3 regions of the Actinopolymorpha sp. B9G3 genome follow, and region 2 is predicted to be linked to each of the others. Evidence: riboswitches for the same ligand, from Rfam matches in the RefSeq annotation. Region 2 holds a riboswitch; each other region holds the start of a gene.
The links. Region 2 has a riboswitch for cyclic di-AMP ahead of ABNF93_RS11200 (C40 family peptidase). Riboswitches for the same ligand answer to the same signal wherever they lie in the genome.

Region 1: it holds a riboswitch for cyclic di-AMP, as region 2 does, so the genes downstream of both, ABNF93_RS31370 (transglycosylase family protein) here and ABNF93_RS11200 (C40 family peptidase) in region 2, are expected to answer to the same signal.
Region 3: it holds a riboswitch for cyclic di-AMP, as region 2 does, so the genes downstream of both, ABNF93_RS12365 (transglycosylase family protein) here and ABNF93_RS11200 (C40 family peptidase) in region 2, are expected to answer to the same signal.

The regions. Positions count from the first base shown of each region.
Region 1 is NZ_JBEEAB010000030.1:34,788-39,373, forward strand. Features, by position in the region: gene ABNF93_RS31365 (hypothetical protein) at 1-321, opposite strand, end outside; cyclic di-AMP (ydaO/yuaA leader) riboswitch at 1,141-1,303, shown strand; gene ABNF93_RS31370 (transglycosylase family protein) at 1,311-2,528, shown strand; gene ABNF93_RS31375 (HdeD family acid-resistance protein) at 3,190-3,741, shown strand; gene ABNF93_RS31380 (TetR/AcrR family transcriptional regulator) at 3,794-4,366, opposite strand; gene ABNF93_RS31385 (beta-galactosidase) at 4,584-4,586, shown strand, end outside.
Region 2 is NZ_JBEEAB010000005.1:122,586-127,171, forward strand. Features, by position in the region: gene ABNF93_RS11190 (NYN domain-containing protein) at 1-1,071, shown strand, start outside; gene ABNF93_RS11195 (hypothetical protein) at 1,203-1,475, shown strand; cyclic di-AMP (ydaO/yuaA leader) riboswitch at 1,661-1,835, shown strand; gene ABNF93_RS11200 (C40 family peptidase) at 1,849-2,880, shown strand; gene ABNF93_RS11205 (gluzincin family metallopeptidase) at 2,974-4,374, shown strand; gene ABNF93_RS11210 (M48 family metallopeptidase) at 4,558-4,586, shown strand, end outside.
Region 3 is NZ_JBEEAB010000005.1:388,936-393,521, forward strand. Features, by position in the region: gene ABNF93_RS12355 (ABC transporter substrate-binding protein) at 1-535, opposite strand, end outside; gene ABNF93_RS12360 (LacI family DNA-binding transcriptional regulator) at 532-1,674, opposite strand; gene ABNF93_RS12365 (transglycosylase family protein) at 1,944-2,672, opposite strand; cyclic di-AMP (ydaO/yuaA leader) riboswitch at 2,677-2,840, opposite strand; gene ABNF93_RS12370 (phosphatase domain-containing protein) at 3,003-3,548, opposite strand; gene ABNF93_RS12375 (metallophosphoesterase family protein) at 3,697-4,586, shown strand, end outside.

The DNA.
Region 1 (4,586 bases), on a different contig from region 2:
GTCGCGTCCCGGCATACCGACGCCACGCAGGAGCCTGGCGGCCCGACGCAGCGACAGCATGCGCGCGTGATGCGCTTCCTGCTCCTCGCGGGCGTGCGTGTCCGCGGCGTCCAGGGCGTCGGCCACCTCATCCGGGAGCAACCAGTCGACCCGCATGTCGACCGCTGAAGCATCCCCCCCGGATGCTTCAGCGATCAGGCGGGCGGCGACGGAGGTCACCTCGTCCCATGACTTCGCGGCCGCCGCTCCCACACCGTCGACACGGATCACCCAGGCGCTGGCGTCCGGCATGTACTCGGCCGACACGTCGAACGTGGCCACGGCCAACCCCCCTTTTGCTCTCCCGTGCAGGGGCCCGCCCCCCGTAAGCGGGCCCCGCTGGCGACGCACGCTGGTCCCGCACCGTTCCCGCCGGCAGATCCCCCTGGATGTGAACCGGTTGCACGACCAACTGGACGAGAGGAAATTATCTTCCTCGCCGACTGGCGTCCAGCGGCCTGGACGTCAGGCGAGCAATCCCATTGCCCTCTCGTTGACCAGAGATTTGGCCGAAACCGCAAATCCTTCGAGCGCCGCGACCGGAAGGACTTCCAGAGGGGTCTTCAAACGGGTGACATGTCCGGTAAGAGGGAAAATCTTCCGAAGAACACGAAATGACAACGATTGGCGATGCGGGTGCCACCTTGAAGAGACCCCGGTGGGCTGCGGTCGCCAGGACGAGCGGCAAGTTGGCGAGCGCGCCCCACTCCCACCTCGGGCCCAAATGTGATCTGCATCACATGGCAGGTTCCACCGCTATCGATCATAGTAGGCGGCGGAATCCGCGAAGTCAGCCGTCGGTAGGGAGCCACAAATCGGGCTATTTCTTGCTATGAGGGATTCGTTCAATCCCCAACGGGCCTGAGGTCAAGAAGGTCTTTCTCGCAGAACGTACGCGGCAATGCGCCTAACGTGCGTCGCCATCATCGCCACGGGATGCCGGACACGCGCGGGCCGGAATTCTGGCGTACTACGACGCGCGATCGTAGCTGATGGTGACGAGGTCACTGGATAGGAACAAAGATCCTCTGTTAGGACTATCTCACCATCGATCGTGCCTATCCGGGCGCGTGACGACCCGCTTCGCCGAGCTCCGCCCAGTGGTGTCGTGTCCCCATCTCGGTTTGGGCGGAGACGGAGGACCCAACGTGAGTGGAACCCCATCGCTGGTGGGGTTCTGGGGTTAAGCCGCCGTCACAGGCAGGCCGGGCATTCCTCTCGCCCGAACCCGACAGCTAACTCCGCGGGCGACGAGAGGGAACGGATCCTGCATGCCCTATAAGGCAAAACACCGCGGCACCACCCGGCGCCGAAAAGTGGCGAAGAAAGTCACCAGGACAGCCGCACTCACCGGCGTCGCCGCGGCGGTACCCATGGTCGGTTTCGCGGCACCTGCGCACGCCGCCACGGCCGACACCTGGAATCGCCTCGCGCAGTGCGAGAGTAGCGGCGACTGGAGCATCAACACCGGCAACGGCTATTACGGCGGCCTGCAGTTCGCCGGTCCCACCTGGCGTGAGTTCGGCGGCACGAAATATGCGTCCCGCGCAGACCTCGCGACCAGGGCCGAACAGATTGCCATCGCCGAGAAGGTTCTCGACGTCCAGGGCTGGAACGCCTGGCCCGCCTGCTCCCGCAAGCTCGGCCTCGACGAGGGCGACAAGGCAGGGAGCGCGGGGAGTCCCTCCAGCACCAAGACCACCAAACAGCAGCGAGCCCGGGACAGCGCGAGCGCGCGCGCCGCCAGGTCCGCCCGCGCCGCTCGGTCGGCGCCGAAGTCGGCACCGGCGCGCAAGCCGGCAGCGGGCACTTATGTGGTCCGGCCGGGCGACACCCTCTCCGGCATCGCCCGGGCGAACCGGGTGCCGGGCGGCTGGAGTGCGCTGTGGAAGATCAACCGTGGTGTGATCGGATCGAACCCGGACCTGATCCTCCCCGACGCCCGGCTGCGTCTCGTGGGCAAGGCCAGCCCGGCGAACGATCGCGCTCCCAGCAAGAAGAGCTCGGCGCGTGACGCGGGCGCCCAACGGTCGTCGCGGTCCTCTGACCGGTCGTCGGACCAGCAGGCCGCAAAGCCGGCAGCCAAGGGTTGGGTCCTGCCACTCACGTCGTACCGCCTGACCGCGCGGTTCGGGCAGAGCGGGAGCAACTGGTCGTCATCGCACCACGGGCTCGACTTCGGCGCCAGCAGTGGTTCGCCGATCCGCGCCGTCGGAGCAGGTCGGATCGTCAGCGCGGGATGGGACGGCGCCTACGGCAACCGGATCAAGGTCCGGCACGCCGACGGCACCGTCACCCTGTACGCGCACATGTCCCGCCTGGCACGGACCTCGGGCGAGGTCGGCGCCGGGACCGTGATCGGTTACGTCGGCGCCACCGGCAACGCGACTGGTCCGCACCTGCACCTCGAGGTCCGGCCCAACGGGGGCGGTCTGAACACCGCGATCGACCCGTACGCCTGGCTCGAGAGCAAGGGCCTGCGCCCCTGAGTCGAGGAGTTCCTCCCCCGTGGCAATTCGCCTCACGGGGGAGGAATTCCGCATGAGGCCTTATGTCGGTGTCGCTCGGGTCATCAGACCACGAATTTCTGCCAGACGGCACTCGAAACTTGCCGAACTGCTGCGTAACGTGGCGCTTGGAATGACGGAGGCGCAGGTTTCCGGCGAAGACTTCACGTGAGATTCTCCGTTGACGTCGGCGCCCGCCCGTTCGTCGTCACCGACAACACCAGAAGTCCAACGCAGCAAGGACAATTGCGTCGCAGACGCTCGACTTCCACAAGGGCGTGGCGACCCGAGAGATCCCCTTTGTGGATGGTGCTGGCGGGAGATCTCGCTGACCACCGGACAGGAAACTCAGCCAGACCCCTCACCGCCGATTTCGACTCCGCACAAAGGGGGCGAAGGGGCGAGAGCAATGACAACGGATCCGCATGATCCCAGAAGGGATCAAGCACCTGGGACACGGGAGACCGAAACTGCCCAGGCTCCGGGAGTACCAGCCCAGGCAAAGCCTTCGGAGGAGACGTCGGAGCGTTCGTATGGCCGGACGACCGAACGGCCGGCCGAGCGCACCGAGCGGAGGACCGAACGGCCGGCGGGCGAGCGCGGAGAAGGGAAGGCCGGCGCTCTCGCGAAGATGCGCTCGTGGATGCCGCTCTTCGCACTCGGGTGCGTCAGTCTGATCGTGGGCATCATCGCGCTGGCATGGCCGGGCATCTCCCTCACCGCCGCGGCTGTCCTCTTCGCGATCCAGGTCCTGGTGTACGGCGTCTTCTGCTTCGCACGGGCGGCAGCCGGGGAATCGGACCGTGCCGGACCGGTCGTGATGGGATTCCTCGGGACCTTCGCGCTCATCGTCGGCGTTCTCGCGTTGCGCGATGGCGGGGCTTCGGTCGCCACCCTGGCCACGTTGTTCGGGGTGTTCTGGTTCGCCGCTGGAGCACTCGCCGTGCTGGCGACGCTCTTCGGTCCGGACCGTGGGCCTCGGTCCATGGGCCTTCCGATGCTCGCAGGGTGCCTGGCCGTCGTCGTGGGCATCATCACCCTTGCGATCGGCGGAACCTCGCTGGGCGTTCTCACGGCGATTCTGGGGATCTGGCTGCTGGTGTTCGGGGCGCTCACACTCGCCATGGCCGTCATGGCGAGATCGGCCGGGCGCGGCGCGAAAGGACGGCGGCGCGAGGCTGCTGCCGCGCACTGACCAGCGTCAGGCCTGCGGCTGGGGCGCGCCCAAGGATGGCTTGGGCGCGCCCTTAGGCTCGGTCCGCGCCGAGCATCTGGTGGGCAAGACGTTCGAGACCAGTACGGATCCGCCTCGCCGAAATCCGGCGTTCATGACGTTGGTAGGAGTAGACGTCGGGAGCGAGCGGGGCAAGCAGACTGTCGACGAGCGGGGCGGGATCGGGTACCTGCGCGTCCTTGAGCAGGGTCCGCACATGAACCCGCCAGAAGCCGTAGGCACCTGTCGCGAACCGCGCCTCCCCGACCTCTGCACCGAGCGCGAGATGGATGTGGCTCTCGAGCAGCTCGACCATCGCGGCATAGAAGGCGGCGAGCCGCTCGGCCGGCGGCGCCCCCGGGCCGAGTGGTGGATCACCGCGGAGCAGCTGCTCCTGCAGACTGCGTTCGTGTTCGTCGAGGAGGGCGCGTGCGATCGAGGCGATGTCGGGATAGCGGCGGTAGAGGGTGCCGCGACCCACACCTGCCGCGGACGCGACATCTCCCATGGTGACGTTGCGGGCTCCCCTAGCGGCGAAGAGTTCGGCTGCCGCGTCGAGTACCCGCTGGCGGTTGCGCGCGGCGTCGGCACGCTCGGGCCGAGACATGGCGAGCAGCCTATCCAACCGGTCACCGTGTCCAGGTTCGCTCGGCCTGTTCCGCCCAACGCCTTGCGGCGCTGGAAGGCCGCTCGTTATCTTCTCGTACAGCAGAGTAGTAATTCCGAATAGCGAAACTTTCGAGTTGGTTGAGACGTTCGGTCCGTCGTCCGTCCAGCGCTCCTCGGCCCGGACGACCCGACGTCACGATGGAGGGGCGGTCGTAGTG
Region 2 (4,586 bases):
ACCGAGGCTGTCCCGGACCTGGCGTCTGCGTTGCGCGAGGGACGCCGGCCCGGCGCCGTCGATCCGCTGGAGGCGGCCGCCGCGGCCTACCTGCTGCGCCCGGCCGGCTGGGCGGCGATCGTCGAGGAGGTCATCGACCATCTCGAACAGGAGAGCGCGACCCAGGCCGGGGAGCGGGAGGCCGGTCTTGCCGCCCGACTGCGCGACCAGCTCGCCGCGACACAGGCGAGTGCCCGCCAGGACCGGGAGCGCCTGCGGGCCGAGCTGGCGGCGCTGAAGGAGGAGAACACGACTCTGCGTCGTACGCTCCGGCACACCCGTGACCGGGTGAAGGAGGCCGAGGCGGAGGCGACGCGCAGCGCCGAACTCGCCGCGGAGGCGCGTGAACGGGCGACCGCGGACGTGGCGCGGATGGATGCGGAGGCCCGGCGGCTCCGGTCCCGGCTGGCGGAGGCGGAGTCGGCAGTCGAGTCGGCGCGGCGTACCAGCAGAGAGGATCGCGACCTGGCCGATGCTCGGCTCCGGCTGCTCCTCGACACCCTGGTCGACGCGGCGCAGGGGCTTCGCCGTGAGCTCGCCCTCCCACCACTGCGTTCCCGACCCGCCGACGCGGTGGCGGCCGCGACACCGGCGGCTGGCGGGCAGCTCGCGGGACCGGAGGACGTCGTACCACTCGAGTCGCTGCTGGCACTGCCTCAGGTGCACGTCATCGTCGACGGCTACAACGTGACCAAGACGGCCTGGCCGGCGCTGCCGCTCCAGACCCAGCGGACGAGGCTTCTCACGGCGCTCGGCGGCATCGTCGCCCAGACGGGTGCCGAGGTCACGTGCGTCTTCGACGGGGCGACGCTCGACACCCCACCTCAGCTGGCGGTGCCGCGCGGTGTGCGGGTGAGGTTCAGCCCGGCCGGGGTCACTGCCGATGACGTCATCCGTCAGCTCGCCGCCGCCGAGCCGGAAGGACGTCCCGTCGTCGTGGTGTCGAGTGACCGCGAGATCGCGGACGGCGTGCGGCGGAGCGGAGCCCGACCGGTGCGCGCCGACGCGTTGGTTCGTCTGCTCCAGCGGTGAGCCGGCGGTGAGCCGGCAGGACTGTCGGCGGGCGTGTCTAGCGTCGGTGTCATCGCGTGCGTGCCATGTCAGCGTGGCCGCTCACCAGGCATGACGGAGGACCGATGGACATCGACTGTGACCGTTGCACGATGCGAGGTCGAGGCTGCCACGACTGTGTGGTCACCGTGCTCCTCGGCGGCCCGCCGACCGAGACCGAGCGACCTCGCACGGGTACCGGCCTGCCTGACGGTGCGCTGTCGGTTGCCGGCCTGGCCGGTCTCGACGTGGGCCTGGCAGACGTCGACCTCGACGAAGCTGACCGGACGGCGTTGCGGGTGCTGGCCGATTCCGGCTTGGTGCCACCACTGCCGCGGAGCGCCACCATGGCCGTCACCGGTGATCGGGACCGTCGTCGCGCCTGACGGTGAGTGAGTGACAACATTATGCTGATCTTGTTACTCAATGTGATTGCCCTTACGCAGCGTGCTTCCGCGCGTCTTTTCTCATCCTGACAGCGACACGCCGCCGCGATTTGAAAGATCACGGACCGATCACTAAAGTCGCGCGCCAAGTGTCTGTCCGCTTTGAGCTGACCAGCCCGGTCGGCGCAGATGCTTCGCTTAGTCCCTGTTGGGCATGTATCTGACAGGGAACCGGGGACCCACCATGTACCCGGGGTGAATCGGAGTGCTCGGCCGCACACCAAGCAGCTGAGACCTTCGTAGGGCGACTTCCCGGCCCGAACCCGTCAGCTCACCCGGTAGGCGTCTGAGGAAGGAAGGGGCATCGCTTCTCGTGTCGAATCGCCGCAAGCGTCCCTCAGGGCGTGCGCTGCTCGCTCTCGGCACCGCCACCGCGGCCGTCATCGCGACGGTTCCCGGCTCCAGCTACGCCGAGCCTGCGCCCAGCATCAGCGAGGTCCGTGAGCAGGTCGCACAGCTGTACGAAGAAGCGGAGAAGGTCACCGAGGAGGCCAACGCGCTCGGCGACCAGATGAAGGTCATCGACCGTCGGGTCCGCGCGCTCAACGCCGATGTCTCCCGCCAGCAGAAGCGACTCAACGGACTTCGCGGCGACATCGGCCAGTTCGCCGCCGCCGAATACCGCACGGGTGGTCTCGACACCACCGTGCAACTTCTCGTGGCTGACGACCCCGACGAGTTCCTCGCCCAGATGAGCACCGCGAAGGCCTTCGCCGGCCAGCAGGGCGATCGGCTCCGCCAGCTCCAATCCGAGCAGAAGCGACTCGCCGAGCGGCAGGCGGCCCGGCAGGCCGAGCTCACCCGCTTCCGCGAAGCCAAGGAAGCAGCCAACTCCCGCCGCAAGATCGCCTCCAGCAAGGCAGCCAAGGCACAGTCCCTCCTCGACCGGCTCACCGCCGAGGAGCGCGAACGCCTCGCGGCCGCGGAGGAGCGCGAACGACTCGCCGACCGGTCCTCCCGAGGTGGCGACCGGATTCCCCCTCCGCCACCCGGTGGCACCCGCGGCGCCACCGCCCTCGCCTACGCCCGTCAGCAGGTCGGGGAAACCTACGTCTTCGGTGGCGACGGCCCCGACACCTGGGACTGCTCCGGGCTGACGATGGTCGCGTGGGAACAGGCCGGTGTCTCCCTCCCCCACTCGTCCCGGGAGCAATACGCCGTCTCGGCCAAGATTTCCCGTTCGGAGTTGCAGCCGGGCGATCTCGTCATCTACTACAGCGACATGCACCATGTGGCGATCTATGCCGGCGACGGCATGATTCTGCACGCGTCGAACCCCAGTGATGGCGTGAAGTACAGCGACATGGACGAAATGCCGTACGCCGGCGCGGTCCGGCCAGGTTAGTGACGGTCCGCACCACGTCGAACTCCGTCGACACGGCCTTGTGCCTGCCCATTCCCACGGAAGGGGTGGGGCCCAATTCCGTACGATGCGAGGGTGGCTGATGATCCTTCGCGGCACGCACGCAGGGTGGCCTCGACCCCTGGACGGGCCTTCGTCCAGTACTTCGTCGCTTTGGTTTGCGGCGGTCTGCTCGTGCTGGCTGTTTTTGTCACGGGCAGGTTTCTCCTCACCGGCGTCGCGATCCCGTCGGCAGCGACCGTTCGTTCGATCGAGGCGACACCCCGCGCGGAGGCCACCGACTCCGGTGTACCCACCGTTTCCAGTCGGGCCGGCAACCTCGCGGCCGCGAGGTACGACGTCGCCAGGGACCTGCTCCGCCGGCAGTCCGCCGCCTTGCGCAGCAGGGACAGGTCCGCCTATCTCGCCACGATCGACCCCCGCTCGCCCGACTACGCGAAGGTCGCGGCACGTACCTTCGACAATCTCGTCCGCATGGGTGCGAAGAACTTCCGGTTCGGCAGTCCCGCGGAGGATCCCGGTGCACTCACCCCCGAACGCCGGCGGGCGCTCGGGACGAGGGCGTGGGTCTCGGAGGTCGACACGACGTTCACCCTCACCGGTGCCGACCGCGAGCCGTGGACGTCGACGCTTCGCATGGTGTTCGTCGAACGGCAGGGGCGGACCTACGTCGCGGGTGACCGCGAGGGCGAGTCGTCGTCGGGTCCCACGCCGCTGTGGTTGACCGACAAGGTGACGGTCGTCCGTGGCGAGCACAGCCTGCTCATCGGCGTCGAGTCCAGGACCCGCCTCGAGCGCTACGCACGCACCGCTGACGAGGCCGTACCGCGAGTGACCAGGGTGTGGGGCGAGGACTGGGCACAGTACGTCGTCGTGATCGCACCCTCCACCCAGGTCCAGATGGAACGCGTCGTGGGCGTCGACGCGGAGAGCCAGGGCGCGGTCGCCGCCGTCACCACGTCCGTCGGTCGCACCTCGCCGACGGAGGCGTCGCACATCGTCATCAACCCCGCCACGTTCGACAAGATCGGCTCCCTCGGCAGGCTTGTCGTCCTCACGCACGAGACCACCCATGTCGCGGCGCAGGCGACGGTCAGCCACATGCCGGTCTGGTTGTCCGAAGGCTTCGCCGACTACGTGGGCTTCAACGAGGCCGGACTGTCCACGGCGGTCATCGCGCAGGAGTTCCTGTCCGAGGTGCGCGAGTCCGACGCACCCGACGATCTGCCGAGCACGTCCGACTTCGACCCGCGGGCGGACGAGCTCGACCAGGCGTACGAGGCCGCGTGGACGGCGTGCAGCTACATCGCCCAGCAGTGGGGCGAGGAGAAGCTGGTGGACTTCTACCAGGCGATGGACGGCATCACGACGAAGGCGGACGAGGAACGCGTCTATCGGAGCGTCCTGAACACCACGGAGGAGCGGTTCGTGGCTGGCTGGCGAGAGCACGTCCAGGTCACGAGTGTCGGCGGCTGAACGGCGAGCGGGCCAGACCGTCGCGGGGACGACGTGGAGGCAGGGGGAACGGCGGGTTAGGGAGAACGGCGACTTCGGGGGACGGGTCTGAGGATCCGGTGACACGGGGGAAGCATGCGCAGTGGGGGGATCGCACGACGGCCTGCCCTGATTGTGGCGGTGGTGCTGTGGGGATGTCTCGCGGTGGCCATCGCCCTGGCGACGCCGTGGCA
Region 3 (4,586 bases), 270 kb from region 2:
GGAGCGGCGGGTTGTCGGCGTCGATCCCGGCCTTGGCGAAGATCTCCTTGTTGTAGAAGATCATCACGGGGTTGGACTTCCAGGGCAGCTGGTAGTACTTGCCGTCGGGGGAGCGGTACTGCTCGGCACGGTCGCCGGTGCGCTCCTCGATGTAGTCCGTCGCCCCGTCGAAGTCGTCGAGCGGCACCAGGCCGCCCTGCTTCTGGAACTGCGGCACGGCGGCGGGCGCGGTGTTGAAGATCAGGCAGGGTGAGTTGCCCGCGGTGATCGCGGCACCGATCACTTCTTCCGAGCTCTTGCCCTCCGGGATCTGCTGCGCGGTGACCTTCTCCTTCGGATGGGCGGAGTTCCAGGCCGCAACCATCTGCTTGCCCCAGGCGACTTCCTGTTCGTTGTTGGAGTACCAGACCTTTATCGGTCCGCGGGCGGTGGCCGCGTCCGAGTTCGTCGTGTCGCCGCCACCGCAGGCGGTGGCCGCCAGCAGGGTCGCGGCGAGCGCTGCGGCGGATGTCGTGGCGAGGGTGGTGCGCTTCATGAGTCCTCCGGAGTAGAGCTGTGCTCCGCTGGTGGATTCCCCGTTGATGGTCTGCCCGTTGATCGGCTGCCCGTTGATGGTCTGCCTGCTGATCGGCTGCCCGTTGATGGTCTGCCTGCTGATCGGCACTGTGCGGTCGAGTTCCGTACGACGAGTTCGGCCGGGTCGAGCGCGACGTCGCTCGCGGGCTCGCCGTCGACGAGGGCGAGCAGGGTGCGGGCCGCGACCTGGCCCCAGCCGAAGACGTCCGTACGTACGGTCGTGAGGGACGGGTGGATGTGGGCGGACAACTCGGTGTCGTCGTAGCCCGTGACCGACAGGTCGTCCGGCACGGTGCGGCCGAGGCCATGGGCCGCGCTGATGCCGGCGATGGCCATCAGGTCGTTGGCGTACACGATCGCCGTAGGTGGGTCTGGGAGTTCCAGCAGGCGGCGGGTGGCGGCGGTACCGCCGGCGGCGGTGAAGTCGCCGACCTCGATCGGAGCCTCCGGCAGACCGTGGGTCTCGAGCGCGTCGACGAACGCCTGCCGGCGTCCGTGCCCATGCAGGAAGTCATCCGGACCGGCGACGTGCGCGATCCTGGTGTGACCGAGCCCGGCGAGGTGGTCGACCACCGCGGTGATGCCCGGCCGGTCGTCGAGACACACTGCTGGAAACGAGGACGGGGTGTCCGGGCGGTTGAGCGTCACGGCGGGCAGACCGAGGTCCTCCACCAGCGCGATCCGCGGATCACCCCGACGGAGGTCGATGAGGAACACGCCGTCCACCCGGGCGTCCTGCGCGAGGCGCCGGTAGCCCTCCTCCTCCGGTGGGCCGGCACCGACCACCTGCAGGACGAGCGCCTGGCCCTGACCGGCGAGCACCGTCTCGACGCCGGCGATGAACGCGGGGAAGAACGGGTCGGACCCGAGAAGTGCCGGCTCCCGTGCGATGACCAACCCCAGAGCGAACGCCCGGGAGACCGAGAGCGACCGCGCCCGCTGGCTCGGTCGCCACCCCAGCGCGTCAGCTGCTTCGAGAATACGTACGCGGGTGGCTTCGGCGACGCCGGGCCGGTCGTTGAGAGCGAACGACACGGCCCCCTTGGAGACGCCGGCACGGCGCGCCACGTCCGCGATCGTGGGGCGCCGCTTGGCCATCACACATCCCGAGGTGAGGATCCGGACATCTGTCGTTCACAAAACCGGTTCAGATCTAAACCGGTTCAGGAACCAGTTGTCAAGGGCGTGCGTCTGTCGTCGGCGAAGGGTCAGTTGTCGAGGGGGAGCTGGCTGCTGGCCGGCCGGGGTGGACCTCGACCGACCTGTGCCCGTCCCGGGGCCGGGAACCTTGGCCAGGAAAGGCGAGCGCCCCACCTGCGGGGGGACAGGCGGGGCGCTCGGTCTGTGGGGCCGCTAGCGGCGCCGGATCAACGCAGCCGAACCTTCTCCTCGGGGAAGATGAGGTCCGGGTCGCCGCTCGAGAGGGAGTCCCGGTTGAGCGACCACAGCGACGGCCATCCGCCGTCGACGTCGTGGGAGATCGCGATGTCCCAGAGCGTGTCGCCGGTACGGATCGTGTAGGTCTCCCGCTCGGAAGGCTTGGTCGCGGTCGTGCCCTCCGAGACCGCGGTGCGCTCCCCGCTGCGGGTTGTCCGGTCAGCCGCCTCGTCGCGAGCGGCATCCTGGTCAGCGGAGTCGTCGCTGGTGGTGTCCTGGCTGGCGGTGTCCTCGCTGGTGTCCGTCGAGGTGGTCGAGTCGCCGGCCTTGTCGCTCTCATCGAGACCGAGTTCGGCCGAGCAGGCGGGCCAGGCGTTCCACCCCTGAACGTCCAGCACCTTCTCCGCGATCTCGATCTGCTCCGCCTTGGTGGCGAGGTCCGCACGTTCGGCGTAGGTCGTACCGCCGAACTCCTCCCAGGTCGTCTGGGCGAACTGCAGGCCGCCGTAGTAGCCGTTGCCGGTGTTGATCTGCCAGTCACCGCTGCTCTCGCACTGAGCGAGACGATCCCAGGTGTCGGTCGTCGCGGCCTGAGCCAGGCCGGTGAATCCGACGACGGGCACGGCGGCCGCCACACCGGTGAGCGCGGCGGTCTTCGTCACCTTCTTTGCGGTCCTGCTGGGTCGGCTCGCGCCGCGATGTCGTGCGTTCTTGGGCATGCTGGAGTGCTCCCTCTCGTCGCCTGCGGAGTGAGCTGTCGGGTTCGGGCGAGAGGAATGCCCGGCCGCACGAAAGCGGCTTCACCCCAAGGACCCTCGTAGCCTGCGCGGGTCCGTCGTTGGTTCCTCCGACTCCGCCCTCTCGATGGAAATCGGCCTTACGACACCGCTGGGCGGAGCTCGGCGAAGCGGGTCGTAATCGCGCCTGGCGCGGCGCGACCGGACAGACTCTAACGGTGTGGCCAATTCGTTAACAATCACCGATCGCGGACTATTGGCGCGGTCATTACCACCGAAACCCATGGAAAATCGGGCGATCCGGGCTGTGCGTCAGGTTCGTCCGTCGCCCTCCTGGGCCTCACGCAAAGTCCGTTTCGCACCGTTGTCATCCGTTCCGTCGACAAATGCCCAGCTCGCCTGGAAGACGGAGAATCCTGCGGCCTTCACCGCGGCGCACACCTCCGGGTCGTCGTCGACGACGACAGCCACGGGAGCGGCCGCGGCGAGCCGGCGGACCACTCCGAGCTTGACCTGTCGGGCCGGGCGGCGGTCCCCGTCACGGCGCAGGTGGAGGGGCCCCGACGGTGCGTCGTGCCTGGCCAGCCACCGTTCGGTCGTATGCCGGAGCCGTTCGGGACGGCCGGACAGGTAGACCACCTCGTGCTCGGAGGCGAGCCTCCGGGCGACGGCAAGACCCTCGGCGAACGGCGGGTCGCCGGCCGCGGCAGCGAAGAACGCGTCCCAGTCCTTCGGCCGTCGTTCCACATGCCGTAGCCGATGTCGGACATCGGCCAGGACACCGTCGATGTCGACGACGGCGTACGCACGTCCGGAGGCGGGAGGCACGTCCGGCGGAGTGGGCTGCTGGTCCGGCATGCGGAGAAGCCTTCCAGGTCGGCCAGCCGCTTCGTACCCGCGCTGACCCCTTGGGCTGGCGCTCGGGAGTTCGGAGCCGCTCGTGCCGCCGGTTGCGGGCGTGGCGGCGCGCGCATCGTCGGCGGTCCCCGCTAGCGTGCGGTACATCATGGCGATCACCTCTGCGATGACTCGTCCCGGCCCGCAGGGCACGCCTGTCACCTTCGTGCACACCAGCGACTGGCAGCTCGGCATGATGCGGCGGTTTCTCGGTCCCGAGGCCGGCGCGCGCTACAGCCAGGCCCGCATCGACGCCATCGAGCGGATCGGTGCCGTGGCGCGCGAGCACAAGGCCGCATTCGTGGTGGTGGCCGGCGACGTCTTCGACGCCAACCAGGTCGACCGGCAGGTGGTCTCGCGCGCCTGTGACGCCCTTCGCGCCATCGCGTGTCCGGTGCTGATGGTGCCGGGCAACCATGACTCCCTCGAGCCCGGCACGGTCTGGTCCAGCCCGATGCTGGCGGCGCACCTTCCCAGCCAGGTCGAGATCCTCACCGACTCCACACCCCGCCGGCCGGTCGCCGGTGTCGAGGTGGTCGGTGTTCCCTGGCGTACGCGCCGGTCGGTGAGCGATCCGCTGGGCGCGGTGGAGGGGTGGGCGGAGGTTCCGGACGCCGGCGCCGTGCGGATTCTCGTCGGTCACGGCCAGGTCGAGTCGCTCGCGGCCAGCTCGGGTGACCCGGCCCTGATCCGGTTGGAACCGCTGCAGCAGGCGATCGAGGAGGGTCGGCTGCACTACGTCGCGCTCGGGGACCGGCACTCGCTCACGTCGGTCGGGGAGACGGGGCGGATCTGGTACTCCGGCACCCCGGAGCCGACCCGGCCGGAAGAGGAACGGCCAGGCGAGGTCCTCGTGGTCGAGGTCGGTCCTGGCGACGCGTGCACCGTCACGCCCGTGTCAGTCGGCACCTGGCGGCTTCGGTCCCACGTGGTGGACGTCGACGTCGACGACGGTCTCGACGAGCTCGCCGCGTGGCTGGGAGCACAGCCGGACAAGTC